DNA from 2 places in the Paenibacillus sp. M2 genome. Region 2 is predicted to be linked to the other one. Evidence: predicted binding sites of a transcription regulator. Region 2 holds the regulator's gene; the other holds the start of a gene.
What was found. Region 2 encodes Rex, which represses fermentation and respiration genes when NADH is low (regulators of the CRP and FNR family bind a similar motif). Its sites were predicted from a motif close to TTGTGAAATATTTCACAA; they were not measured.
Positions count from the first base shown of each region.

Region 1 (4,220 bases), 2.3 Mb from region 2:
CGATCCATACCGTCTACGCCGAGAATGCCCATGTTACCGTAAAAGCTGTAGGGCAGGATGCTCTCCGGGCCGTAGGTTTCGGACAATGCAGTGAATTTGGTCGTAATCTCGCGAATCGCTTCATCCCAACTGATTCGTTCGAACTTGCCTTCACCTTTGGCTCCTACACGTTTCATCGGATATTGTAGACGCTCGGGGTGATACACCCGCTCAGTCATATTTCTAACTTTATTACAAATGGCACCCTTGGTGATCGGATGATCCGGATTGCCTGCCACCTTCACAATTTTTCCGTTCTCTTTATGTAATAACAGACCACAAGTGTCCGGACAGTCGAGCGGGCACACCGCCGCAAATACACCATTCTCCTGATCGATCATCGTAAGGCTCCCCCTCTTCAAAAGCTATCCCTATATCATATCTTCTTCGAGGTTATCGCGTAAAGAGAACAGTATGTTTTTGCTTCATATTTGCCGCTATAGCAGCTTTAAATTATTTTCAAAAAATGTTTTTGAGTTTGATTCAACTTCAGAAATCAGGGGTAAATTAAAAATAAGGCATTAGGCTAGTGTTTCCCCACTTCCTCCTCATGCCATATCATGGACCACTCCCGAAATTCGCCATGAACAGGTTTCGTTCCCCCGAACCTTGTCATGGCGAATTTATTTTGCGTTTAAACTCCAACAAAAAACCCCATACAAAAAAAACGATCCCGCCCTGCTCCATCACAGCATATTCGCCATGAACCGAGCAAGATCAGAATCGTCTTCACTTCTACATGAATATATATACCTCGCTACGCCTGCTTGCTCAACATCACTCTAGCCTCCGTCTCCACAGCTTCGATCAACCTTGCTGCCTCCGGTTTCACTTTCGGCTCAGCTTGGCGCAGGTACACCACCCAATAGGCTGCAGCTACAAACAGAGCACCACCAGTCAGATTCCCGAGCCATACCGGAATAAAATTCATCACATATTGGCCCCACGAATAATGCCCTTCAAAGATTGCCGCCGGGATGAGGAACATATTGGCCACAACGTGCTGGAATCCAATCGCCACAAATGCCATCGTTGGAAACCAAATGCCCAGTACCTTGCCACTCATCGTATCGGATGCATAAGATAGCCACACGGCCAGTGCCACCAGCCAGTTACAGCCGATGCCAGAGATGAAAGCTTGCAGGAAGCCGTCATGCAACTTATGCCCAGCCATATCCACCACTTTCGCCAGATATACACCCTCTCCGGTCAGGCCCAGCACATGTCCAAACGCGTACGCGACAAACAAAGCTCCAACAAAATTACCAATCGTCACTAAGGTTAGATTTTTCAACATGCTACCCACGGATAATTTTCTTGCAATCGTAGCAAGCGGAACTGCCATCATGTTACCTGTCAGCAGCTCGCCACCACCTATGAGCACCATGATTAGTCCAACCGGGAACACTGCCGCTCCAATCAGATTGACCAGACTCCCCCACTCAGCTGGCGCAGAAGCAATCACCCGGATATCCAGTAGAAAACCCAGCGCGATAAATGCACCTGCCATGAAACTAAGCACCAATACAGAAGACACCGGATATTGAGCCTTCTTCATGCCTGTTTGCGCCGTATATTGTGCAACCTCAAGAGGTGTTTTTGCTGCCATATCATCCATCCTCTCCTTCATTGTTCATCATTGGATAAAACCATCTGAAATTCATAAGTTATACGTTGAATGCCATATCTCAATTGTATCTTGGTACTGCATGAAACTTTGTGCAAATTATCACAATGTAATTTAAAAAGATACTTTAAGAGTGTCTTGGAATAGTTAAGTCAGCAAGAGTATATAAGGCCTTTTGATGCTAAAAAACCACAAAAAAAGACTGACGTTTAATCGCCAGTCTTCTTTTTGCTTATAATCGTCCGCCTTGTTTCGTATTCCTGGCAGTTATTGTACACCTTATATTTACAGATAAGCATGACTTATCTTTGTATGGCGTTTATCAAGATCGCTGTTAAACCATCTATTCTGCTTCCTTACACCATTGCTGGTGCTTTTACTTCTATTGGAGGCAGTGCTTGCAGACCCGCCGTGTTCAGGAAGTTCCATGGTTTGTTGTAATGTGGCTGGAAGAAAAAGTCGATGAAGGCCAGCTCATCTACGGTCATGTTATTTTGGATGCAGACCGAGATCGTATTAATCGATTGGGTCAGATCAACCTGAGACATCACCTGTGCTCCGACGATCCGACGAGTAGCCTGCTCATATACTACTTTGAGCAACAGTTTCTCAGCCGTTGGCATGAACTCCGGACGGTAGCTGTCTTCCAGTACGACAGATTCAACAATCAGACCTTCATCAGCAGCAGACGTTTCCGTCATCCCGGTACCCGCGATATTTTGCTCATAAATTTTGATACCCGATGTTCCTTGTGTACCCATATACGGTGTCGTAGGACGAACCAGGTTACGGGCCACGAGTGTACCCATCCGCACGGCGTTGGTTGCCAGTGGAATGTAAGATGCTTTGCCTGTTGGGTTGTAATGAATAGCACAGCTGTCACCCGCAGCGAAGACGTCTTTTTGACTCGTTTGCATATATTTATCCACGATGATTGCGCCGTTTGGCAGCATATCCACTTGGCCTTTGAGCAGCTCTGTATTTGGACGGAAACCAATACACAGAATAACCAGATCGGTTTCAAACTCTCCTTTGGACGTAATCACCTTGGTCACTTTGCCATTCTCTCCAGTAAACTTCTGTACTGTTTGACCAAGAGCCAGCTTGATGCCGCGTCCAGTCAACGTATCTTCGATCGCATCCGTGAATTCAGGGTCCAGGTATTTGTTCAAAATCCGGTCCACACTGTCAATTAGAGTAACTTCCTTGCCATTCATTTGGAAAGCTTCCACCAGCTCTACGCCGATATATCCTGCACCTACAACAGTAACACGTTTGGCATCTTTGGCTTTTTCAATAATTGTGTTGGAATGATTGTAGTTTTTACAAAGTAAGATGTTATCCATCTCGATGCCTTCAAGCTTTGGAACGACAGGCCATGACCCGGTTGTCACGATCAGTTTGTCAAACGTATCTTCAAATTCTTCCCCGGTTTGCAGGTTTTTAGCCTGAAGGGTATGACCCTTGGCATCGACTGCTGTAACTTCGTGAAGCATCTTGGTCTCAACACCAAGCTCTGCCAGTTGATTAGGCGAAGAATAGAACAAACCGTCAGGGTCTTTCACAACCCCACCTACGTAGAGCGCAATGCCACAAGATAGGAAGGAGATATTGTCATTGCGCTCATACACGGTGATGGTAGCATCCGGGTACAATTTGGCGGTATTTACGATGGCTGCGGTCCCTGCGTGTGTACATCCGATAACTGCGATTTTCATTAAAAGTTCCTCCTCGAAATATATAAATGAGTTTGAATATAATGTTATTGTGGTTGTGAAATATTTCACTTCTTATTCGAAACTGTGTATGTGATTTATTTCACTTTATACACTCATTATAATGTGATCTTTTTCACATTGCAATAGGTTGTGCAAAAAAAGTTTGTCGAAGGAGGTCATTTCCCTGTATTTAAGCCTTTCTTCCCTTCATTGTATTGATTTCATTGTCCCCGGATTCGGGTCGGTTTATGCTATGTAATGGCTTCCGTAATCCCTGTATCGGCGCATAAAGTTAGAGGTCTCTATGGAGCAACGCCTACCTGTGAAGAGAATAAAGCCACGTATATAAAATAACCAAAGAAGCCCATCTTGCTTATGCAAGAACAGGCTTCTCAAACGCTCATGGTTTAACCGAGCAATTTCTCGATATCTGCAATCATTGTCTCCGGAGATTCTTTCGGTTCAACACGACCTACCACTTCACCTTCACGGTTAACAAGGAACTTGGTGAAGTTCCATTGGATGTCGCTTGTTTCGCCTACGCCAGGTTGTTGCTCCTTCAGGTATTGGAACAGGGGATGAGTGTCCTCACCATTCACATCTACCTTGGCAAACACCGGGAAATTCACACCATAGTTAATCTGGCAAAATGATTCCGCTTCCTCACTTGTACCTGGCTCCTGCCCTCCAAACTGGTTACAAGGGAAACCCAGTACAACCAAGCCTTGATCGCGATAACGATCATAAAGCTTTTGCAATTCACCGTATTGCGGGGTCAGCCCACACTTGCTGGCTGTATTGGCAATGACCAATACCTTACCTTGATACAGATCCAG
Region 1 covers NZ_CP169648.1:6,781,455-6,785,674, forward strand. The annotation lists gene ACETMN_RS30875 (molybdopterin-dependent oxidoreductase) at 1-380, opposite strand, end outside; gene ACETMN_RS30880 (formate/nitrite transporter family protein) at 797-1,648, opposite strand; gene ACETMN_RS30885 (FAD-dependent oxidoreductase) at 2,023-3,384, opposite strand; gene ACETMN_RS30890 (glutathione peroxidase) at 3,792-4,220, opposite strand, start outside.
Region 1: a site for Rex is predicted at 1,757-1,774, ahead of ACETMN_RS30880 (formate/nitrite transporter family protein). Genes of this name have one in related genera too.

Region 2 (4,220 bases):
ATGCATATGAAATATTTCACCTTGGTTCATACACTGACCCGCCTGTTTAAAGACAGTCGTAATGGACAGCTGCCTATGCTTCGTTCGCAGTTATCCGGGCATGAAAATTCGGTGCAATGGGGCTCCATGGTGGATCAGATGTTCCCGCTCGCTCTTGAAGTTAAGGATCTGTGGGATCGTATGAGTGATGCCTTGTTCGGTCTGTTGCCTGAACGAAGTGATGCTTCACCGGGAGAGACGGGGCAATTTTCCCTGCGTCTGAAAGCTTCTCAGAAACCTGCAAAATGGCAGGAGTTGCAGGGTCTGGAGAACCAGATCTATGTGACTCTGGGCGATTTGGTTCGCAAAGGGGACAAATTGCTGCTTGAAGTGAAAGAGGATCAGGATGATTATCAATCGGATAGTCTGATTACGGACATTACAGGATTGCTGAAAGATCTGACCACATTGAAGGAGAATCTGCGTTTCTTCATGCGTATGGATGATGCCAAAACGGTGTACTGGATGGAAGCCAGCGGTCAATTCCGCAGCAAATCTCTCCAGCTGTATGCTGTACCTGTAGATGTCAGTGCACAACTTAAGGATTTATTTTTTGATAAAAAGAAAAGTGTTGTGCTTACATCGGCTACGCTTTCGGTAGATAAGTCATTCCAGTTCATGATTGAACAGCTTGGCTTGCAGGAAGCTTCCGAGAATAATCGGTTGTTAACGTCGATGCTGCCATCACCTTTCAACTATCGCGATCAGGCACTTCTGGTGATTCCGCGTGATTTCCCGAGTGTGAAGGGCAGTGTGGGTGATGCGCACTTTGTCAATATGCTGGTGCAATCACTTGCAGAGACGGCAATTGCCACGCGTGGACGCATGATGGTTCTGTTTACTTCATACAAGATGTTGCGACAGGTCTATGATCCGCTGAAGGAGGCGCTATCTGGTAACGACATCTCGTTGCTTGGGCAAGGCGTTGACAGTGGAAGCCGCTCTAAGCTGACTCGCAGGTTCCAAGATGCCAAAGCTACGGTACTTCTGGGTACAAGCAGCTTCTGGGAGGGTGTAGATATCCCGGGAGAGGCGCTAACCTGTCTCGCTATTGTGCGACTGCCTTTCCAGCCACCGAATCATCCGTTGGTGGAAGCCAAGAGTGAGTTGCTTCAGGAACAGAAGAAAAATCCGTTCATGAAACTGTCCGTGCCGCAAGCGGTCATTCGTTTCAAGCAGGGATTTGGCCGGTTGGTGCGTACAGCGAAGGACAGAGGAATTGTCATTGTTTATGATACACGGGTGATTGAAGCGTACTATGGTAAATTCTTTTTATATTCATTACCTGGTCCCAAAATGGAGCATATGCTCACGGAGCAAATGGTTCCACGAATTACCGAGTGGTTGGAAAAACCTGTTAATGAACAAGAATAATGGTTGTTTTGTTCGTTATATCATTGCATGAGACTATCGTTTGGCGTTAAACTTTATTAGATATTTCCGTATCCGATTAAAGCAGTTGCACGTAAGAACTTATAACCTAAATTACAAGGAGCATTCTGTATAAAATGTCATGTTTATCTTTGAGTTTATACAGAATGCTCATCTTTTCATCTATTATTTTATCGTGGCCTTGGTAAGGGGGAGCAAGAATGAAATCGGATAAAATTTCGGAAGCGGTGGTACGACGTCTGCCTGTATACTTGCGTTATTTGAACGAGTTGCATCAGCGTGAGGTGGCTACTGTTTCTTCTCAAGAGCTTGGACAGAGGCTGGATCTGAATCCGGCCCAAATTCGTAAAGACCTGGCTTACTTCGGTGATTTTGGTCGTAAAGGGATCGGGTATGATGTATCCTATTTGATCGAGAAAATTCGTCACATTCTCAAAATCGATCAGCAAATTAATGTAGCTCTGGTAGGAGCGGGTAATCTCGGTCAAGCCTTGTCCAACTACAACACATATCTGAAAGACAACATGAAGATTGTTGCTGTATTTGATGCATATGGACCGAAGATTGGTAGTCAGATTAACAGTTTGACGGTAAAACCAATGAATGAATTGACGGAAGCGGTTAAAACAGAAAACATCCGCATCGGAATTATCACGGTTCCGGATACGGAAGCCCAAAATGTAGCCGATCAGCTTATTGAATCCGGAATCGAAGCGATTCTTAATTTTGCACCAACCATTCTAAAAACACCGCCGCATATCCGCATTCACCATGCTGACTTTACAACGGATCTGCTTAGTTTGGCCTATTACTTGGAGACTGGAAAGGACGACGAGGAAGATGACAACAAATAGATGGGTAATTCACAACGGCAAATTTGCCGTTAATGAAGGCGGCACAACATGGAACGTGGTTCAAGGATACATGGTTGTCGAGGATGACAAGATTGTGCATATTGGTGAGACATTGCCGGATGGAGACAAAAATTGTACCAAAGTGGATGGAAAAGGACTGTTCTTCCTGCCGGGTCTGATCAATACGCATGGTCATGCAGCAATGTCGTTGCTCAGAGGGCACGGAGATGATCTTGCGTTGCAAGTATGGTTGCAGGAAAAAATGTGGCCGATGGAAGCGAAAATGACTTCACAAGACGTATATTGGGGAACTTCGCTATCGGTGCTTGAAATGTTGAAAGGCGGAACTACAGCTTTCCTGGACATGTACGATCACATGGATCAAGTTGCCAAAGTTGTGGAGCAATCCGGTGTTAGAGCAGCACTGGCACGTGGTGTAATCGGGCTGTGCTCGGAAGAAGAGCAACTGCGGAAACTGGAGGAGTCGGCAGCGTTTGCACGTGAGTGGAATGGACAGGCAGATGGTCGCATTACAACTGTAATCTCGCCACACGCCCCATATACATGCCCTCCTGACTACATAGAGAAGCTTGTGCAGGTCGCGAACGACCTGAACCTTCCTCTCCATACACATATGTCTGAAACGCTTCGTGAAGTGGAGCAGAACGTGGCTGATTATGGACTGCGTCCTGTGGCACATCTGGAGAAACTGGGCTTTTTCTCACGTCCATCCCTGGTTGCACATGCGGTGCATCTGAATGACGAAGAGATTGAGATTCTGGCCCGTCATGATGTGGCTGTATCCCATAACCCGGGAAGTAACCTGAAACTTGCTTCCGGTGTTGCGCGGGTACCAGCATTACTGAAAGCAGGAGTTACCGTTTCACTCGGAACAGACGGACCGGCAAGCAACAACAACCTGGATATGTTCGAGGAAATGAGACTGGCTGCATTGATCCACAAAGGTGTATCTGGTGACCCGACGGCTGTGCCAGCAGGCGAAGCGTTACTCCTCGGAACGTCATACGGTGCCAAGTCCATTTTCATGAACAATACCGGAGCACTTGAGGTCGGCATGAAGGCTGATTTTATCGCTCTTGACATTGAACAGGCACATTTCTATCCACATACAGACCTGATCTCACATACAATCTACTCGGCTTCTGCCAAAGATGTTGAGCACGTATGGGTGGATGGAAAACAAGTGGTCAAACACGGCGAATGTCTGACGCTGGATGAAGAACGCATTTTGCGTGAGTCTCAATTGGCATTTGATGGTCTGCTTGCTCGTTAATTGCAGGACAGAGCATCATAGGGAAAGGAAGTTCGGCTTTTGAAGAAAAAAAAGAAGTGGATATGGATTTCGCTGCTTGCACTGGTTCTGATTCTGTTTGGACTTCAGCGTTATTACGTCTATGTCACGCAGGACCAGCGTAAGGAAGAAGCTCTCGCTATACAGGCAGCACAGAAGCAACTGGGCATTACATCCTATGATGAATTGCGCAAGTACATCTGGGGAGACAAAGAAGGCTCTGACAACATCTACTGGACCCTGATCGGCAAAAATAAGGATAACCAGGATGTTATGGTCTGGGTTAAATTCGATGCAAACAATCAACCGGCTAAGGGTGCAAACGCTGTACACAGTGAGCTGCTGCAGAATGGCATGTCCGAAGCGCAGATCCGCAATCGCTTCAGTTCTGAAGTTCCTGCCGGCGAGATTAAACGAATCATGCCCGGAGTTGTGAATGGAATATATGTGTGGCAAGTGTATTATAAAGACGGTACGCATAACCACTATCGCTTTTATCGTTTTAGCAATGGAGAACAGGTGGACCTGGTCTACACACTACCGAACAGCTAGTACAAATAGAGTGACATAACTAGAGAATTAGAGAAATGAAAGAACCGGCAGACGGATATCCGACTGAACCG
Region 2 covers NZ_CP169648.1:4,522,287-4,526,506, reverse strand. The annotation lists gene dinG (ATP-dependent DNA helicase DinG) at 1-1,413, shown strand, start outside; gene ACETMN_RS20475 (redox-sensing transcriptional repressor Rex) at 1,632-2,285, shown strand; gene ACETMN_RS20470 (amidohydrolase) at 2,272-3,579, shown strand; gene ACETMN_RS20465 (DUF5590 domain-containing protein) at 3,619-4,149, shown strand.